Regions from separate parts of the Pseudomonas sp. FP2309 genome, predicted to be linked through region 2. Evidence: predicted binding sites of a transcription regulator. Region 2 holds the regulator's gene; the other holds the start of a gene.
The links. The regulator FliA, encoded in region 2, starts transcription of late flagellar genes. The targets are predictions, from matches to a motif close to CTAAAGTTTNNNNNNNNNNNGCCGNTAA.
Positions count from the first base shown of each region.

Region 1 (6,783 bases), 830 kb from region 2:
GAGGCTGTCCGTCGCCACGCCTGCCCGCCGCAGTTTCCAGTGAGCGGACAAGCCAGGGAGCCTGACGTGGGTGATGCCTACGGGCGATCTGTCCAGACGGCGAGCTCATATCCATCCGGATCAAGGAAGTGAAACCTGCGCCCACCAGGGAACGCGAAGGTCTCGCGGCTGATTACCGCGCCAAGCGCTTTAAGTCGCTGTTGCGCCCCTTCAAGGTCATCCGAATACACAATAACTAAAGGGCCGCCGGGCCTTACGGGCTCCCCGGTGGTGAACCCGCCGGTCAGTCGGCCATCGCTGAATTCGCTATAGGTGGGGCCGTAGTCAACGAACGTCCAGCCAAACACGCTGCCGTAAAAGGCTTTGCTGCGGGCGATGTCACCCACGTTGAATTCGATATTGTCGATCTGGCGGTTTTTTCCGCGAACACTCATGGTGGCCTCCTTGGCTGACGTTTGAGAGGCGAGTGTAGCGGCTTGCGCCTCTGACTGGGTTACCATGCCGCCGCGAAATTCCCGCCGTCCTGCCCTGGCCCCCTATGTCCTCCAACGCGCTGTATACCGACCTGTCTATTTACTACGACCTGATGTGCGCCGACATCGACTACCGGGCACAGAGCCACAGCGTGCAGCGCCTGCATCAACTGTTCGGCAATGGCGGGCGCCGGCACCTGGACCTGGCCTGCGGCACCGGGCCGCACGTGCGTTATTTCCTCGACGCCGGCTTTCGCAGTACCGGGCTGGACATCAGCCAGCCCATGCTTGACCTCGCCCGACTGCGCTGCCCGCAAGCGCAGTTCAGTTGCCAGGACATGGCGAGTTTCCAGGTCGACGAGCCACAGGACCTGATCACCTGCTTTCTCTACTCCACCCACTACAACGCCGGGCTGACGCAACTGAGCGCGTGCCTGGCCAGCGTACACCGCGCGCTCGCCGACAACGGCGTGTTCTGCTTCAACGCGGTGGACAAGCGTCACATCGACAACCGTTTGCTGGTACGCCATAGCGTGACGTTTGAAGACAGCCTATTTTCCTTCGGCTCCGGCTGGCATTACAGCGGGGAGGGCGAGCAGCAGGCGCTGCGCTTGAGTATTGAAAAGACCACTGCGGGGGTGACCGAGGCCTGGCAGGATGAGCACGCCATGGTTGCGCTGAGTTTTGTCGAGCTTGAGCAGTTGTTGCAGCCACACTTCGACGTGCAGGTGTTTGAGCATGACTACGAGCGGATCACGCCTTGGGAGGGGGTGACGGGCAATGCGTTGTTTGTGTGTGTGAAGCGCTGAGTCTCTGGGAGGCTGAACCCTCGACGGTTCAGCCTCGAGGGTTTAACGCGAAAACACCGACGCTGCTTCTTGTTCCTCGGTGCCCACGTCATGCAGGGAAATTCTCGACGTTTCCGGCAATGCCAAGCCGCCGGCCAGCGCCAGTAATGCCACGGCGATCAGGTAAAACGCCGGTGACAGGTTGCTGCCGGTGGTGCTGATCAGCCACGTCGCCATCAGTGGCGCGGTACCGCCGAAGATCGTGTAAGCCATGTTGTACGTGATTGCCGAAGCGGTATATCGCGTGCGCGTCGGGAATGTCTCTGACAGCAGCGCCGCTGTGACCACCCCACACAACACGGCACCCACTGCCAGCAACATTACCCCGATAACAGACGCTGCGAACGACCCGGAACTGGCCATCAGGAACGATGGGTAGACCACCAGCATCAACAGCACACAGGCCGTCATCACCGTGACGCGACGCCCCACCCGGTCTGAATACAGCCCCGCGAGAGGGCAAATTGCCGCGGCGAAAATCAGCGCAATCAGCGACACCAGCAACGCGCCTGCCCGACTCAGCCCACCGGCCACTTGCAGGTAGGTCGCGAAGTAGGTGGTGAACATATAAAACGACAGCGCGGTCAGCGACACAAAAGCGCCCAGGCAGCAGATCGCGGCACCATGGTGGCGCAAGGTCTCCTTGAGCGGTGAGTGGGCCACTGCGTGCTCCTGCTTCACGGCCTGGAACGCCGGCGTTTCATCCAGCTTCCAGCGCAGGTACAGCCCCACCAGCCCCAGTGGCGCGGCGATCAGGAACGGCAAGCGCCAGCCCCAGCTGCCCATCGCCTCGGCGGACAACGACGCCTCAAGCGCATACGCCACCACGGCAGCAGCGGCGAACGCGGAGAACGTGGACACCGGCACGAAGCTGCCGTACCAGGCGCGTTTGTCACTGGGCGCATGTTCCATCAGGTAAGCACAGGCGCCGGCGTATTCGCCCCCGGCGGAGAAGCCTTGGGCGCAGCGAATCAGCGACAACAGGATCGGCGCGGTGACGCCGATCGCGGCGTAGGTGGGCAGCAGGCCGATCAGGGTGGTGGCACCGGCCATCAGCAGAATCGTCATGGCCAGGGTGCGTTTACGGCCGATGCGGTCGCCAAGCATGCCGAAGAAAATCCCGCCCAGCGGCCGGAAGGCAAACGCCACGGCAAATACCGCAAAGGTCTTGAGCAGTGCCACGCTGGCGTCGCCGCTGGGGAAGAACTGCTGGGCAATGGTGGTGGCAAGAAACCCGTAGACGGCAAAGTCAAACCATTCGACGAAGTTACCGATGCCGGCGGCGATGATGACCTTGCGCAGGGTTTTGGGGCTGACCTGTTCGGTGGAAGCACTCGTCATGGGTGAAGGCCTCGAAAGGGGTAGGGGAGATGCTTGATTATCGGAGGTGGGGCGCGGGCGCCGGGGTTCAAAAGAGTCGTCCGCGTAGTCAGCAGCGACTGGAGGGGCGGGTGCAGGAACTGGGCCAGATGCGGCGGGAGGTATTGAGGGGGCGGGCACCCGGTGACGCGAAAAGCACCGGCAGGGCATCCAGGAGGCAAAGAGTCGAAAGCCGCATGGTCTTACCTGGCATCTGCGCGCAAGGCCTAAAACCAAAGAGTGGCCATGAAGTACCTCAGGAGCGAAAGCACTCCCGCAAAGATGTGCAGCAGCACGGGCACCAATAGGCCAGCGCTGCGCACCCGCGCATAGCCCAGGATGATTGACAGCGTGCCGACCAGCAGGAAGTTTGTCCAATGGGCGTAGGGCATATGCATGAGCATATACAGCGCAGTCGTGAACAGGATTGCCACGTACCGCCAACGACGGTGACCCAGGGGGAACAGGCGAATCAGGAAGTGACGGTACAGGAGCTCTTCGAGCGTTGAAATAATCACCAACGTCATGGCGAAGAGCAGCAGCTTTTTCGTCATGGATTGGGTGCCCGCCAGCGGCGTGGGCTCCTGCCAATATCCGAACCCGACGTCCAGACCGGTACTGACCAGGTAAGCCCCCAGCACCCATGGCGCACACTGCTTGAGCGTGTTGCCCAGGTCGTGCCCCACCAGGGCACGCACCCCGCCTGAGTGCCTGCGCTCGACCCACGCGAATATCAGCAGCACCACCAATGAAGCACTGATGCTCATCCACAGCGTCGAGGCTTTGCCAACCGCGAATATGAGCACCAGTTGAACCGCAAAATACAACAGGATCGCCAGGCAAGCCATCAAGAGGCGACGCCGCCAGGAATAGGTGTCCATGTCAGCCGTGGAGAGCCCTGATAACGCTGTGTCCTTCACCCCATACGTCCTTTTATGCGATTGGTTGGCCGCCTATATTAACCAACGCGCGCAGCAGGGGCTGATATATCGACCTGAGCCTTGAACGCTCCCTCAGGTCCGGCCCGTCATGGATGAAAGCGCCTGCCCAGGGCATCGAGCCTGACCGCAATCGGTGGCAATTGTTCGCTGCTCCTGGCCAACAGCTCCACATCATCGGCCGTGCTCTGTGCGATGTTTTGCACCGACTGCAAGCGCCCGACAATCTCCAGGTTCGCTTCGGTCTGCTCGCGCGTGGTGGTGACAATCTGCCCGTTGAGCGCATCAATCCGCGCAATGTCATTGCCCACCGCTTGCAGCATCTGGACGGCCACCTGGCTGTCTTCCACGCAGCGTTCCACACCTTGGCGGCTGTCGTGCATCGCCTCTACGGCCTGACGACTGCCGTGCTGCAAGCCTTCGATGATGGTTTTGATTTCCTGGGTGGACACCGCCGTGCGCTGGGCCAGGCTGCGCACTTCGTCGGCAACCACTGCGAAGCCACGACCTTGTTCGCCCGCGCGGGCGGCTTCGATGGCGGCGTTGAGGGCGAGCAGGTTGGTCTGGTTGGCGATGCTGCTGATGACTTCCAGCACCGAGCCGATCTGTTCGGCTTGCACGGCCAGACCCTGGACGGTCTGGTTGGTGCCTTCCAGGCGGGTGGCCAGTTGGGTGATTTCATGTTGCGCGCGGCCGACGCTTTCCTGGCCGCGCAGGATTTGTTTGCTGGCGACACCGGCATGCTCAACGGCGTGTTCAACGTGCACGGCGATGTGGCCCATGGCGTGCTCCATGCGTTGCATTGAGCCGGTCATTTCGCTGATTTCGGCCAACTGGTGGCGTGCGCCTTTTTCCAGGGTGCCGCTGGCGTGGGCCAGTTCCTGGCCGAGTTGGCCCAGGCCGTGGGAGTCACGGGCCACGCCGTCGATCAGGTGGGTGAGTTGTTGCAGGAAATGGTCGAAGCGCTTGGCCAGGGAGACGCGGACCTTGCCGTCGCCCTCGGCGCTTGCCTCGGAGAACCGGGAGGTCACGGCGAGCATCTTCTCGAGCATGTCCTGGCTTTCCACCGCTTCGGCCTGGCTGTGCACGGCGAGGTAGAGCAAGGCGACAGTTTCCATCAGCACGTAGAAAGCATGCACGAATACCATGGTCCAGCCGCCGTGGTGTTGCATCACAAACACCGGGAAACCTTGGTGTTGCAAGGCGTGGAAGACCACGTGGTGCACGGCGATGGTGAGCGCCGCGACCAAAATCGGTAGCCAGTCCCGATAGAACGTCAGCACCGCCAGCAACGCAAAGATGCCAAAGTGCGATTCGATCACGCCCTGCGCCTGGTTGATATGCAGCGCCGCCATGACCATCAGGCCTGCACCCAATGCACAACGCATCATGCGGGTGCCGCCGATGGCCCGATACAACAGGGTGAGCACCAAGCTGGTGCCGCCGCCGATGACGACCGCCTGGATCAGGGTGTCGTGCCAGAACGCCAAGCCCAGAGAGAACAGGAACATCAGCCAGATCAACGCCAGCATAATGCGGTCGGCCTTGCGGTAATGCTCTATGAAACGCGGGCGGTGAGGCATGCACTCTTACTCCATGTGGGCTGGCCTGGAACAAAGCATGCTGCGTGCCATGATGGCACTCTGATGTTAAGTCGAACAGGTATCAGGATGTTTGCAGATGCAGGCGAGCCAAAAGGCCTATCGGCATTTCGAGAGCAGACTTTAAGCAGGGCAGCCCGAGTGGGCTGCCGCGAGAACGATCAGAAGCTGTACTTGGCCGTCAACATCATGTTTCGGGGGTTGCCGTAGCTGTCGCCACCGTAGTCCACCGAGTTGGAGATGGACGAGTAATAGCTGCGGTCAAAGATGTTGTTCGCGTTGAGCTGCAGGTCGAGGTGTTGGTTGACCCGGTAGCCGGCCATCAGATCGGTGACGGCGTACGCGCCTTGTTGCAGGCGGTAGCTGCTGCCATCGGCCAGGGCGATGTCGTTGTACATACGGCTTTGCCAGGAGATGTTGCCGCCCACGCGGAATTTCTCCAGCGGGCCCTGGAGGTTGTAGCGGGTGGTCAGTTTGAACAGGTGCTCAGGCGTGTCGGTGTCGTACTGTTTGTTGACCTTCTGCGGGTTGGCTGTGTCCTTGATGGTATGGGTGCGCGCGTAGGTGTAGCCACCGCCGACCTGCCAGTTTTCGGTCAATGCACCTTGCAGTTCGAAGTCGATACCCTGGCTGCGAATCTCGCCGGAGGCGTCGTAGCACTCGGTCTGCGGGCAGTTCTGCACCGTGACTTTTGTGGCGCGGTTCTCCTGGTCGACACGGAACAGCGCCACGCTGGCATTGAGCGCACCTCCCAGGTATTCGCCTTTGATACCGACCTCGTAGTTTTTGCCCTCAATCGGTTTGACCGGTGTGCCCGAGATGTCCTTGGAGCTCTGCGGCGTGAAGATATCGCTGTAGCTGACGTAGACCGAGTGATGGTCGTCCAGCTCGTAGATCAGGCCGGCGTAGCGGGTGAGGTTGCGGGTGACCTTGTAGTCGCCGGTGTTACTGCCATGGGCGTCATAGTCGTACCAGTCCAGGCGGCCGCCGAGGATCAGCTTGAGCGGGTCGGCCAGGCTCAGGCGCGTGGTGAGGTAAAGGCCGTCCTGGGTGGTGATTTCACGGGTGTCCGAGGTGTGGACGAAGTCCGGCTTGCCCGCGCTGAGCGGCCAGTTGGTGTTATAGGGGCTGTAGTCGTGGCTGGTCATGTCGTAGATGCGTCGGCTGGCGCCCACCACCAGTTCATGGCTGCGCCCGAACGCCTGGAACGGGCCGCTGGCAAAGGCGTCGACGCCGGCCTGGTTTTCATCGTAGGCGGCCTGGTACACCGTACGCGCCAGGGACTTGTCGGCGGCCCAGCGCGATTGGTAGGAGCCCGAGAACAAGGCTTTCTGCTCGGCGTAGTTGGCGTTGACCTGCAGCGCCCAGTCGTTGGCCAGTTGCTGGCGCAGTTCGGCGAACACCGTATTGATTTCCTGGTCCTTGTTCTCCCAGTCGGTGCCTGGGTTGTAGGAACGCGGCAGGTCCAGGTGGTGACCGTCCAGGCCGACCATCGAGGAGCCCCAGAAGTAGTTGGTCTTGTCCTTTTGGTTGGAGTAACCCAGGGTCAGGCGGGTGTCTTCGC
Region 1 covers NZ_CP117439.1:3,106,932-3,113,714, reverse strand. The annotation lists gene PSH59_RS14205 (VOC family protein) at 78-434, opposite strand; gene PSH59_RS14200 (class I SAM-dependent methyltransferase) at 539-1,282, shown strand; gene PSH59_RS14195 (MFS transporter) at 1,325-2,662, opposite strand; gene PSH59_RS14190 (CPBP family intramembrane glutamic endopeptidase) at 2,908-3,600, opposite strand; gene PSH59_RS14185 (methyl-accepting chemotaxis protein) at 3,708-5,201, opposite strand; gene PSH59_RS14180 (TonB-dependent siderophore receptor) at 5,381-6,783, opposite strand, start outside.
Region 1: a site for FliA is predicted at 5,319-5,346, ahead of PSH59_RS14185 (methyl-accepting chemotaxis protein). Genes of this name have one in related genera too.

Region 2 (11,338 bases):
GATCATCCACAGTGTGCAGGTGGTGGGCTGGAGCGCGCTGTGGATGGCGGCGGGGCTGATCATCATTGCGGCGGTGGATGCGCCGATCCAGCTGTGGGAAAGCCACAAGAAACTGCTGATGACCAAGCAGGAAGTGCGCGATGAGCACAAGGATCAGGAAGGCCGACCTGAGGTCAAGCAACGCATTCGTCAACTGCAGCGGGAAATGTCCCAGCGCAAGATGATGGCGGCGGTGCCGGATGCCGACGTGGTCATCACCAACCCGACCCACTACGCCGTGGCCCTCAAATACGACCCGGAGAAGGGCGGCGCGCCCATGCTGCTGGCCAAGGGCAGCGACTTCACCGCATTGAAAATCCGCGAAATCGCCGTGGCCAACGACATTCTGCTGCTGGAGTCGCCGGAACTGGCGCGCTCGATCTTCTACTCCACCGACCTCGACCAGGAAATCCCCGCCGGGTTGTACCTGGCGGTGGCGCAGGTGCTGGCGTATGTCTATCAGATTCGCCAGTACCGTGCCGGCCAGGGCAAGCGCCCGGACCCGCTCAAAGACCTGCCGATCCCACCGGAACTGCGCCGCGATTCCTGACCCTCCCGGTGGCCTGCCCCCCCCAAAAAAAACCTGCCTCTTCGTGAATCCTGGCACGCGGCGGTGATCTTGTTGGGGCCGCTTCGCAGCCCGGGGCAGGGCAAGCCTGCTCACCACAACAACCCTGCTTACAACAACCCTGCTCATCACAGCACATTGCGCTCACCAGAGAGACCGTCGCTTGCCTCCCGTACCACCCGTCGCCCGTGTGTGTCTACCTGTCAACTCTGACAGTAGCCAACCCGGTTTCCAGACGGTTTGATAAGGCGTAAGCCTCACATCAAGCCGTTCGGAGATTGGCAATGGCAACAGGCACCGTGAAGTGGTTCAACAAGGAAAAAGGGTTTGGTTTCATCAGTCCTGACGATGGCACGGCCGATGTGTTCGTACACTTTTCGGGTATCAATTCAGGCAATTACAAAAGCCTGGAAGAGAATCAAAAGGTTGAGTACGTGCTGGTCGAGGGCCCCAAGGGGCAGCAGGCAACGGAAGTGACAACGCTAAAATAATCTTCGACCCTCATCAGGGTGTTCCCACGCGCGGGGAACGATCAACCTTGTCGGAAAACTCTCCATAAAGCGGGTCTCCACACCTGGGTAATTGGCGCGCCTGTGAGGTTATCCAAGCCCAAAACCAAAGTTGGACAGCTTCTTGCAATACCGCCACCAGGACGCCTCCCGGCGTCAAAAGTTTGCTTCAAGGGAAACGAGGAATACCGGTGGTGGATCGCTCTCAAATGCTCGGCACGGCACGTACAACCCTGACTGACCTCTCGCGGGGCAATCTGGGTGTGCCGTTGTTGTTGCTGGTGATGTTGGCAATGATGATGTTGCCGATGCCGCCGTTCCTGCTGGATGTGTTCTTCACCTTCAACATCGCCCTGTCGGTGGTGGTGCTGCTGGTGTGCGTGTACGCCTTGCGGCCGCTGGATTTTGCGGTATTTCCCACGATTTTGCTGGTGGCGACCCTGTTGCGCCTGGCCTTGAACGTGGCCTCGACCCGTGTGGTGATGCTTCACGGTCAGGACGGCCACGCCGCCGCCGGTAAGGTGATCCAGGCCTTCGGTGAGGTGGTGATCGGCGGTAACTACGTGGTGGGTATCGTGGTGTTCGCGATCCTGATGATCATCAACTTCGTGGTGGTGACCAAGGGTGCCGGGCGGATTTCCGAGGTGAGCGCGCGGTTTACCCTCGACGCCATGCCCGGCAAACAGATGGCCATCGACGCCGACCTCAACGCCGGCCTGATCGACCAGAACCAGGCCAAGTCCCGTCGTCTGGAAGTGGCCCAGGAAGCCGAGTTCTACGGCTCCATGGACGGTGCCAGCAAATTTGTGCGCGGTGACGCCATCGCCGGCCTGCTGATTCTGTTCATCAACCTGATCGGTGGCGTGGCTGTGGGCATGTTCCAGCACGGCATGACCTTCGGCGATGCGGGCAAGGTGTACGCCTTGCTGACCATCGGTGACGGTTTAGTGGCGCAATTGCCATCACTGTTGTTATCCACAGCAGCAGCCATCATGGTAACCCGTGCTTCGGGCTCCGAAGACATGGGCAAGCAGATCAGCCGGCAGATGTTCGCCTCGCCCAAGGCTCTGGCCGTGGCGGCGGGCATCATGGCGATCATGGGGATCGTGCCGGGCATGCCCCATGTGTCGTTTCTGAGCATGGCGGCCTTGGCGGGCGGTGGTGCGTATCTGTTCTGGAAGAAACAGAACCAGGTCAAAGTCATCGCCCAGCAGGAAATCGCACGCCAGCAGGAATTGCTGCCATCCCCGGCGCGGGCCCAGGAAACCAAGGAGTTGGGCTGGGATGACGTCACTCCGATCGACATGATCGGCCTGGAAGTCGGCTACCGCCTGATTCCGCTGGTGGACCGCAACCAGGGCGGCCAATTGCTCGCGCGGATCAAGGGCGTGCGCAAGAAGTTATCCCAGGACCTGGGCTTTTTGATGCCCACCGTGCACATCCGCGACAACCTCGATCTGGCCCCGAGCGCCTATCGCCTGACCCTGATGGGCGTGATTCTGGCCGAAGCCGAGATCTACCCGGACCGCGAGTTGGCGATCAACCCCGGCCAGGTGTTCGGCAGCCTCAATGGCATTACCGCCAAAGATCCGGCTTTTGGCCTGGAGGCGGTATGGATCGAAATCAGCCAGCGCAGCCAGGCGCAGTCCCTGGGCTACACCGTGGTGGACGCCAGCACCGTGGTCGCCACTCACCTTAACCAGATCCTGTACAAGCACTCCCACGAGCTGATCGGCCACGAGGAAGTCCAGCAATTGATGGGCCTGCTGGGCAAAGCCTCGCCGAAACTGGCCGAAGAGCTGGTGCCTGGCGTGCTGTCGCTGTCGCAATTGCTCAAAGTGCTGCAGGCGCTGTTGGCCGAACAGGTGCCGGTGCGAGACATCCGCAGCATTGCCGAAGCCATCGCTAACAACGCCGCCAAGAGTCAAGATACTGCCGCGCTGGTGGCGGCGGTGCGGGTTGGATTGTCTCGCGCAATCGTGCAAAGCATTGTGGGGCTTGACTCCGAGCTGCCTGTGATCACCTTGGAGCCAAGGTTGGAACAGATATTGCTCAATAGTATTCAGAAGGCAGGACAAGGCCAGGAAGAGGGCGTTCTGCTGGAGCCAAGCATGGCTGAAAAACTGCAGCGTTCGTTGATCGACGCCGCACAGCGCCAGGAAATGCAGGGCCAACCGGTGATTCTGCTGGTGGCGGGCCCAGTCCGGGCGATGTTGTCGCGGTTTGGACGCCTGGCAGTACCGAATTTGCACGTTTTGGCTTATCAGGAAATTCCTGACAACAAGCAAGTGACTATCGTCGCGACAGTAGGGCCCAACGGCTGAGGGTAGTGGGATATGCAAGTGAAGCGTTTTTTCGCCGCCGATATGCGTCAGGCCATGAAACTGGTCCGTGATGAGCTGGGCGCCGACGCCGCGATTATCGGTAACCGTCGTATTGCCGGCGGTGTCGAGCTGACGGCTGCCCTGGATTACACGCCCCAGGCCCTGGCGCCACGTGTGCCGAACATGGAACTTGAAGACGAGCTGCGCAAGACCGCGTCGCGCATCGTCTCGGCCCAGGCTGAACTGAGCATGCGTGGCGACAGCGATGCCACCACCAATCGCCAGTTGTTCGCCGGCCTGCCATTGACCGCCGCCGAGCCACTGGTAGAGCCCACCTTCATCGAACCGCCGCGTCCTGCAGCGCCAGCCCCGGCCGCCGCAGTCGACCAGCGCGTGTTCGACTCGATGCGCTTTGAACTCAATGGCCTGCGCGAACTGCTGGAAGTCCAGCTCGGTTCGTTGGCCTGGACGCAGTTGCAAGGCAGCAAGCCGCAGCAGGCCAACCTGTGGCGCCGCCTGCAACGCATAGGCCTGTCCGGCCCGTTGTCCCGCGACCTGCTGGCCCTGACCACCGAAATCGAAGAGCCTCGCCAGGCCTGGCGCATGTTGCTGGCCCATCTGGCGCGGATGATCGCCACCCCGGAAGTCGAACCCCTGGAAGAGGGCGGTGTGATCGCCATGGTCGGCCCTGCCGGCATGGGCAAGACCACCACCCTGGCCAAGCTGGCCGCCCGTTATGTGCTCAAATACGGCGCCCATAACATTGCGTTGGTGAGCATGGACAGCTACCGCATCGGTGCCCAGGAGCAGCTCAAGACTCTGGGGCGCATCCTCAATGTGCCGGTGACCCACGTCGACCCGGGCCAATCCCTGGCCAACGCCCTCGATCCGCTGTTGCGCAAGCGCGTGGTGTTGATCGATACCGCGGGCCTGCAAGCCAGCGATCCGGCGTTGCGCATGCAGCTGGAAAGCCTGGCCGGGCGTGGCATCAAGTCGAAAAATTACCTGGTGCTTGCAACCACCAGCCAGAAACAGGTTCTTACCGCTGCTTATCACAGCTACAAGCGCTGCGGCCTGGCCGGTTGCATCCTGACTAAACTGGATGAAACCGCCAGCCTGGGCGAAGTGTTGAGCCTGGCGATCAGCCATGAACTGCCGGTTGCCTACCTGACCGATGGCCCGCGGATTCCGGATGACCTGCATCTGCCGCGCCGTCATCAGTTGGTCAGCCGCGCAGTGAGCGTGCAAATGCAAGAAGAGCCTAGCGAGGAAGCGATGGCCGATATGTTCGCCGACCTCTACCACAACCCCGCCAAACGGGTCGGTTGAAGTCAGGATGAACACCGTGAAATGTACCTACATTGATGGTCTGCAAGCGATTCAAGCGGCCAAGCCATGTAGCCTGCGTCTAAGCAAGACAAGGTAAAGAAATAAAATGGGCAGCATGCATCCCGTACAGGTGATCGCGGTGACCGGCGGCAAAGGTGGCGTCGGGAAAACTAACGTGTCAGTGAATTTGTCCCTGGCCCTGGCAGAGCTTGGCCGTCGCGTCATGCTGCTGGATGCTGACCTGGGGCTGGCGAACGTCGACGTTCTGCTGGGGCTGACGCCCAAACACACCCTTGCCGATGTGATCGAGGGGCGCTGTGAACTGCGCGATGTGCTGCTGCAGGGCCCTGGCGGTATCCGCATCGTGCCGGCCGCGTCCGGCACCCAGAGCATGGTGCACCTGAGCCCGGCGCAGCATGCCGGTCTGATTCAGGCCTTCAGTGATATCGGCGACAACCTCGACGTGCTGGTGATCGACACCGCCGCCGGGATCGGCGAGTCCGTGGTCAGCTTCGTGCGCGCGGCGCAGGAAGTGCTACTGGTGGTCTGCGATGAGCCCACCTCGATCACCGACGCCTACGCCCTGATCAAACTGCTTAACCGTGACTACGGCATGAACCGCTTCCGCGTGCTGGCCAACATGGCCCAGAGCCCGCAGGAAGGGCGCAACCTGTTCGCCAAGTTGACCAAGGTCACGGACCGCTTTCTCGATGTCGCCCTACAATACGTTGGTGCAGTGCCCTACGACGAGTGTGTGCGCAAGGCTGTGCAAAAGCAGCGTGCAGTCTACGAAGCGTTCCCTCGTTCCAAGTGCGCATTGGCGTTCAAGGCTATTGCTCAGAAGGTCGATACCTGGCCGTTGCCCGCCAACCCACGGGGGCATCTGGAGTTTTTCGTCGAGCGATTGGTACATCAGACGAGCGCAGGACCCGTGCTATGACAGCGAACGGCTATAACGCCTACAAGAAGTCTGCCCGTGACAGTCAGGGTGAGTTGATCGAGCGTTATGCGCCACTGGTCAAACGCATCGCTTATCACCTGCTGGCTCGCCTGCCCGCCAGCGTCCAGGTCGAAGACCTGATCCAGGCCGGCATGATCGGTCTGCTCGAAGTGTCGACCAAATACGACGCGAGCAAGGGTGCGAGTTTCGAGACGTATGCGGGTATCCGTATCCGTGGCGCCATGCTCGATGAAGTGCGCAAGGGTGACTGGGCGCCCCGTTCGGTGCACCGCAATACACGTATGGTCAGTGACGCAATTCGCGCAATTGAAGCAAAAACCGGTCGCGACGCTAAAGATCACGAAGTTGCGGCCGAACTCCAATTGAGTCTCGACGATTATTACGGGATTTTGAACGATACCTTGGGCAGCCGCCTGTTCAGTTTCGACGACCTGTTGCAGGACGGCGAACACGAAGGGTTGCACGAGGACGGCGCGAGTACTCACATGGAGCCGGCGCGCGACCTGGAGGATGAACGCTTCCAGGGGGCGTTGGCTGACGCGATTGCCAATTTGCCTGAGCGTGAGCGACTGGTATTGGCGCTGTACTACGACGAAGAGCTGAACCTCAAGGAAATCGGTGAGGTCCTGGGGGTCAGCGAATCGCGGGTCAGCCAGTTACACAGCCAGTGCGCCGCCCGCTTGCGGGGGCGTTTGGGAGAGTGGCGAGCGCGCTGACAGGCAGTGTGGGGACACTGCAAAGCGATACCGCGACGGTGATTGACCGTCGCGGGTTCGGCTCGTGGTGCCCCCGGCAGTCCTTTTTGTGTAATGCCTGTTGATTGAAATGGCGCGTCCAGGTGCTGGGCGCGTTTAAGACTGCTTGGAGGTCGAATTGGACAAGAACATGAAAATCCTCATCGTTGATGACTTCTCAACGATGCGGCGGATCATAAAAAACCTGTTGCGTGACCTTGGGTTCACAAACACGGTCGAGGCGGATGACGGCCTTACGGCGATTCCGATCCTCAACAGCGGGAGCATCGACTTTCTGGTAACCGACTGGAACATGCCGGGCATGACTGGCATCGACCTGCTGCGCCACGTGCGCGCCGACGAGAAACTTCGCAGCCTGCCTGTGTTGATGGTCACCGCCGAAGCCAAGCGTGAGCAGATCATCGAAGCCGCCCAAGCCGGGGTTAACGGTTACGTGGTCAAGCCATTCACTGCATTGGCCTTGAAAGAGAAGATCGAAAAAATCTTCGAACGCATCCACGGCTAATGCCATCGCGGGGGAGCTATGGAGCATAAAGAAACGACACTGGGAGACTTTGAGTCAACCCTGAAAAAGCATGCTCACCAGTTGGTCGACAGCCTTGAAAAAGGCCATTTCGGCGACGCGGTGCAGTTGATCCATGAGCTCAACCAGACCCGTGACCGCGGCCTGTACCAGGAAGTGGGCAAGCTCACACGCGAGCTGCACAGTGCAATTGTCAATTTTCAGATTGACCCGCACATGCCCCAGGCCGAAGAAATCTCGCAGATTACTGATGCCACCGAACGCCTGTCCTATGTGGTCAGGCTGACTGAGGCGGCGGCCAACCGCACCATGGACCTGGTGGAAAACGCCACGCCCCTGGTCAACGGCATGGCCACTGAAGCCCAGGCCCTGAGCAACGACTGGGGCCGCTTCATGCGCCGGGAAGTGGGAGCTGAAGAGTTTCGTGAGCTGGCACGTCGGGTTGAAGGGTTTTTGTCGCGCAGCGAGCAGGACAACCGCACGGTGTCCAGCAATCTCAACGATATTTTGCTGGCCCAGGATTACCAGGACCTCACCGGTCAGGTGATCAAGCGTGTGACTCAACTGGTCACCGAAGTGGAGAGCAACCTGCTCAAACTGGTGCTTATGGCAGGCCAGGTTGACCGTTTTGCCGGCATCGAACATGACCGCGAAGCGATCCTCTCGGAAAAAGATCCACAAAAACATCTCGCCAAGGGTGAAGGTCCGCAGATTCATGCCGATAAACGTGAAGACGTTGTGTCAGGTCAGGATGACGTAGATGACCTGTTATCCAGTTTAGGCTTCTAAGGAGCACCCACATGAGCTTCGGCGCCGATGAAGAGATCCTTCAGGATTTCCTTGTAGAGGCCGGCGAAATTTTAGAGCAACTGTCCGAACAACTGGTCGAGCTGGAAAGCCGTCCGGATGATGCGAACCTGCTCAATGCAATTTTTCGCGGTTTTCACACTGTAAAAGGGGGCGCCGGCTTCCTCCAGCTCCATGAGCTGGTGGAGTGCTGCCACATCGCCGAGAACGTGTTCGACATCCTGCGCAAGGGTGAGCGTCACGTTGATTCGGAGTTGATGGACGTGATTCTCGAAGCACTGGATGCGGTCAACGGCATGTTCAGCGAGGTGCGTGAACGTGCCCCGATCACCGCGGCAACGCCGGAACTGCTCGCGGCCCTGGCACGCTATGCAGAGCCTGCGGACACCACGGCAGCGCCGGTGGTTGAAGCGGCGCCTGAGCCGGTGGCCGAGCCTGAAGCGGACGTCACGGACAGCGAGTTCGAGCAGCTGCTCAACTCCCTCAGCGCCGTCAAGGCCGAAGCCGAAGCGCCTGCCGCCGTTGCCCCGGCAGTGGAGCCGACCAGCGAAGACATCACCGACGCAGAGTTCGAGTCGCTGCTCGACCAATTGCACGGCAAAGGCCAGTTCGCCGCCGATGCGGTGGCGCCGGTCGCAGCTGCGCCGGCCGGTGAGCAGGTGCCTGCCGCGCCTGTCAGCACTGACATCACCGATGACGAATTCGAAGCGTTGCTCGACCAACTGCATGGCAAAGGCACGTTTGCTGCCGACGCCCTGCCGGCAGTCGCGGCCACCGCTACCGCCGCAGCGCCTGCCGCCAGTGCAGCGCCTGCCGGTGATGGTCTGATCACCGATCACGAATTCGAAGCCCTGCTGGACGATTTGCACGGCAAGGGCAAGTTCAGCGAGGTGCCTGCGACCGGCGCCGTCGCCACAGCAGCCCCGGCTGCCGCTAAAGCGGCTGCCCCGGCCAAAGCCGCTGCGCCTGCCGCCGCCGCCAAACCTGCGGCTGCCCCGGCAGCAGCGCCGGCGCCGGCGCGTGCCGCCGCAGCCGCTGCACCGGCTGCGGACAAACCGGCCAGTGAAGCCGAAACCACCGTGCGGGTCGATACCGCGCGTCTGGACGACATCATGAACATGGTCGGCGAACTGGTACTGGTGCGTAACCGCCTGGTGCGCCTGGGCTTGAGCAGTGGCGATGAAGCCATGCAAAAGGCCGTGTCGAACCTCGACGTGGTCACCGCCGACCTGCAAACCGCGGTGATGAAAACGCGGATGCAGCCGATCAAGAAAGTCTTCGGCCGCTTCCCGCGTCTGGTTCGTGACCTGGCGCGTCAACTGAAGAAAGAGATCAACCTGGAACTGGTGGGTGAAGAAACCGACCTCGACAAAAACCTTGTCGAGGCCCTGGCCGACCCGCTGGTCCACTTGGTGCGCAACGCCGTCGACCACGGCGTGGAAACCCCGGAAGAGCGCGAAGCCTCGGGCAAGTCCCGCGGCGGCAAAGTGATTCTGGCGGCGGAGCAGGAGGGCGACCACATCCTGCTGTCGATCACCGATGACGGCAAAGGCATGGACCCGGCCATTCTGCGCAATATCGCGGTCAAGCGTGGCGTGATGGACAAGGACGCTGCCGATCGCCTGACCGACACCGAGTGCTACAACCTGATCTTCGCCCCTGGCTTCTCGACCAAGACCGAGATCTCCGACGTGTCGGGCCGTGGCGTGGGCATGGACGTGGTGAAGACCAAGATCAGCCAGCTCAACGGCTCGATCAATATCTACTCGACCAAGGGCCAGGGCTCGAAGATCGTGATCAAGGTGCCGTTGACCTTGGCGATCATGCCGACCCTGATGGTGATGCTGGGCAACCAGGCCTTCGCCTTCCCACTGGTCAACGTCAACGAAATCTTCCACCTCGACCTGTCGCGCACCAACGTGGTGGACGGCCAGGAAGTGGTGATCGTACGCGACAAGGCATTGCCCCTGTTCTACCTCAAGCGCTGGCTGGTTGCATCGGCCGCCCATGAGGAGCAGCACGAAGGCCATGTGGTGATTCTCTCGGTGGGCACCCAGCGTATCGGCTTTGTCGTCGATCAACTGGTGGGTCAGGAAGAAGTGGTCATCAAGCCTTTGGGCAAAATGCTGCAGGGAACCCCGGGCATGTCGGGTGCGACCATCACCGGTGACGGTCGGATCGCGCTGATTCTCGATGTTCCGAGCATGCTCAAGCGTTACGCCGCTCGGCGTATTTGATTCTGGTGGGGCAGGGCGGTAAAGCCTGCCCCACCTAACGGAGTGTTTATGGCAGTCAAGGTCCTGGTGGTGGACGATTCAGGTTTCTTCCGCCGCCGCGTCTCGGAAATTCTTTCCGCCGATCCAAGCATCCAGGTGGTCGGTACGGCCACCAACGGCAAAGAGGCGATTGATCAAGCCATTGCGCTCAAGCCGGATGTGATCACCATGGACTACGAGATGCCGATGATGGATGGCATCACGGCAGTTCGGCACATCATGCAACGCTGCCCGACCCCGGTTTTGATGTTTTCCTCGCTGACCCACGAAGGCGCCCGAGTGACCCTCGATGCGCTGGACGCGGGGGCGGTGGACTTCCTGCCGAAAAATTTCGAAGACATCTCGCGCAATCCCGAGAAGGTCAAGCAACTGCTGTGCGAGAAAGTCCACAGCATTTCCCGCAGTAATCGTCGCAGCTTGTTCAGTGCGCCGGCGCCCACTCCGGCACCGGTGGCGGCACCTGCTGCGCCCACCGGTTCCACGTTCGGCCGCCCGGCGCCAGCACCGCTTGCACGGCCTGCCGCGCCGCCGGTACGCGCCGCCGCGCCTGCTGCCGCGCATTCGCCGGCACCCAAGCGCAAGGCCTACAAGCTGGTCGCCATCGGCACCTCCACCGGTGGCCCAGTGGCGTTGCAGCGGGTGTTGACCCAGTTGCCGGCCAACTTTCCGGCGCCGATCGTGTTGATCCAGCACATGCCTGCGGCCTTTACCAAGGCGTTTGCCGAGCGTCTGGACAAGCTGTGCCGCATCAGCGTCAAGGAAGCCGAGGACGGCGACATCCTGCGCCCTGGCCTGGCGCTGCTGGCCCCCGGTGGCAAGCAGATGATGGTTGACGGGCGTGGCGCGATCAAAATCCTGCCGGGCGATGAGCGCCTGAACTACAAACCGTGTGTGGACATCACCTTCGGTTCGGCAGCCAAGTCTTACGGCGACAAAGTTCTGGCGGTGGTGCTCACCGGCATGGGTGCCGACGGCCGCGAAGGCGCGCGCCTGCTCAAGCAGGGCGGCAGTGCGATCTGGGCCCAGGACGAAGCCAGCTGCGTGATCTATGGCATGCCCATGGCGATCGTCAAAGCTGATCTGGCCGACGCCATCTACAGCCTGGACGATATCGGCAAGCATCTGGTGGAGGCCTGCCTCTGATGGATGTGTTGAGCCTGATCGGCATCATCATGGCGTTTGTCGCGATCATTGGCGGCAACTACTTGGAGGGCGGCCACCTTGGCGCCCTGGCCAACGGCCCGGCG
Region 2 covers NZ_CP117439.1:3,934,556-3,945,893, reverse strand. The annotation lists gene flhB (flagellar biosynthesis protein FlhB) at 1-589, shown strand, start outside; gene PSH59_RS18040 (cold-shock protein) at 892-1,098, shown strand; gene flhA (flagellar biosynthesis protein FlhA) at 1,326-3,440, shown strand; gene flhF (flagellar biosynthesis protein FlhF) at 3,453-4,769, shown strand; gene fleN (flagellar synthesis regulator FleN) at 4,876-5,709, shown strand; gene fliA (RNA polymerase sigma factor FliA) at 5,706-6,446, shown strand; gene PSH59_RS18015 (chemotaxis response regulator CheY) at 6,616-6,990, shown strand; gene PSH59_RS18010 (protein phosphatase CheZ) at 7,009-7,797, shown strand; gene PSH59_RS18005 (chemotaxis protein CheA) at 7,809-10,052, shown strand; gene PSH59_RS18000 (chemotaxis response regulator protein-glutamate methylesterase) at 10,101-11,234, shown strand; gene PSH59_RS17995 (flagellar motor protein) at 11,234-11,338, shown strand, end outside.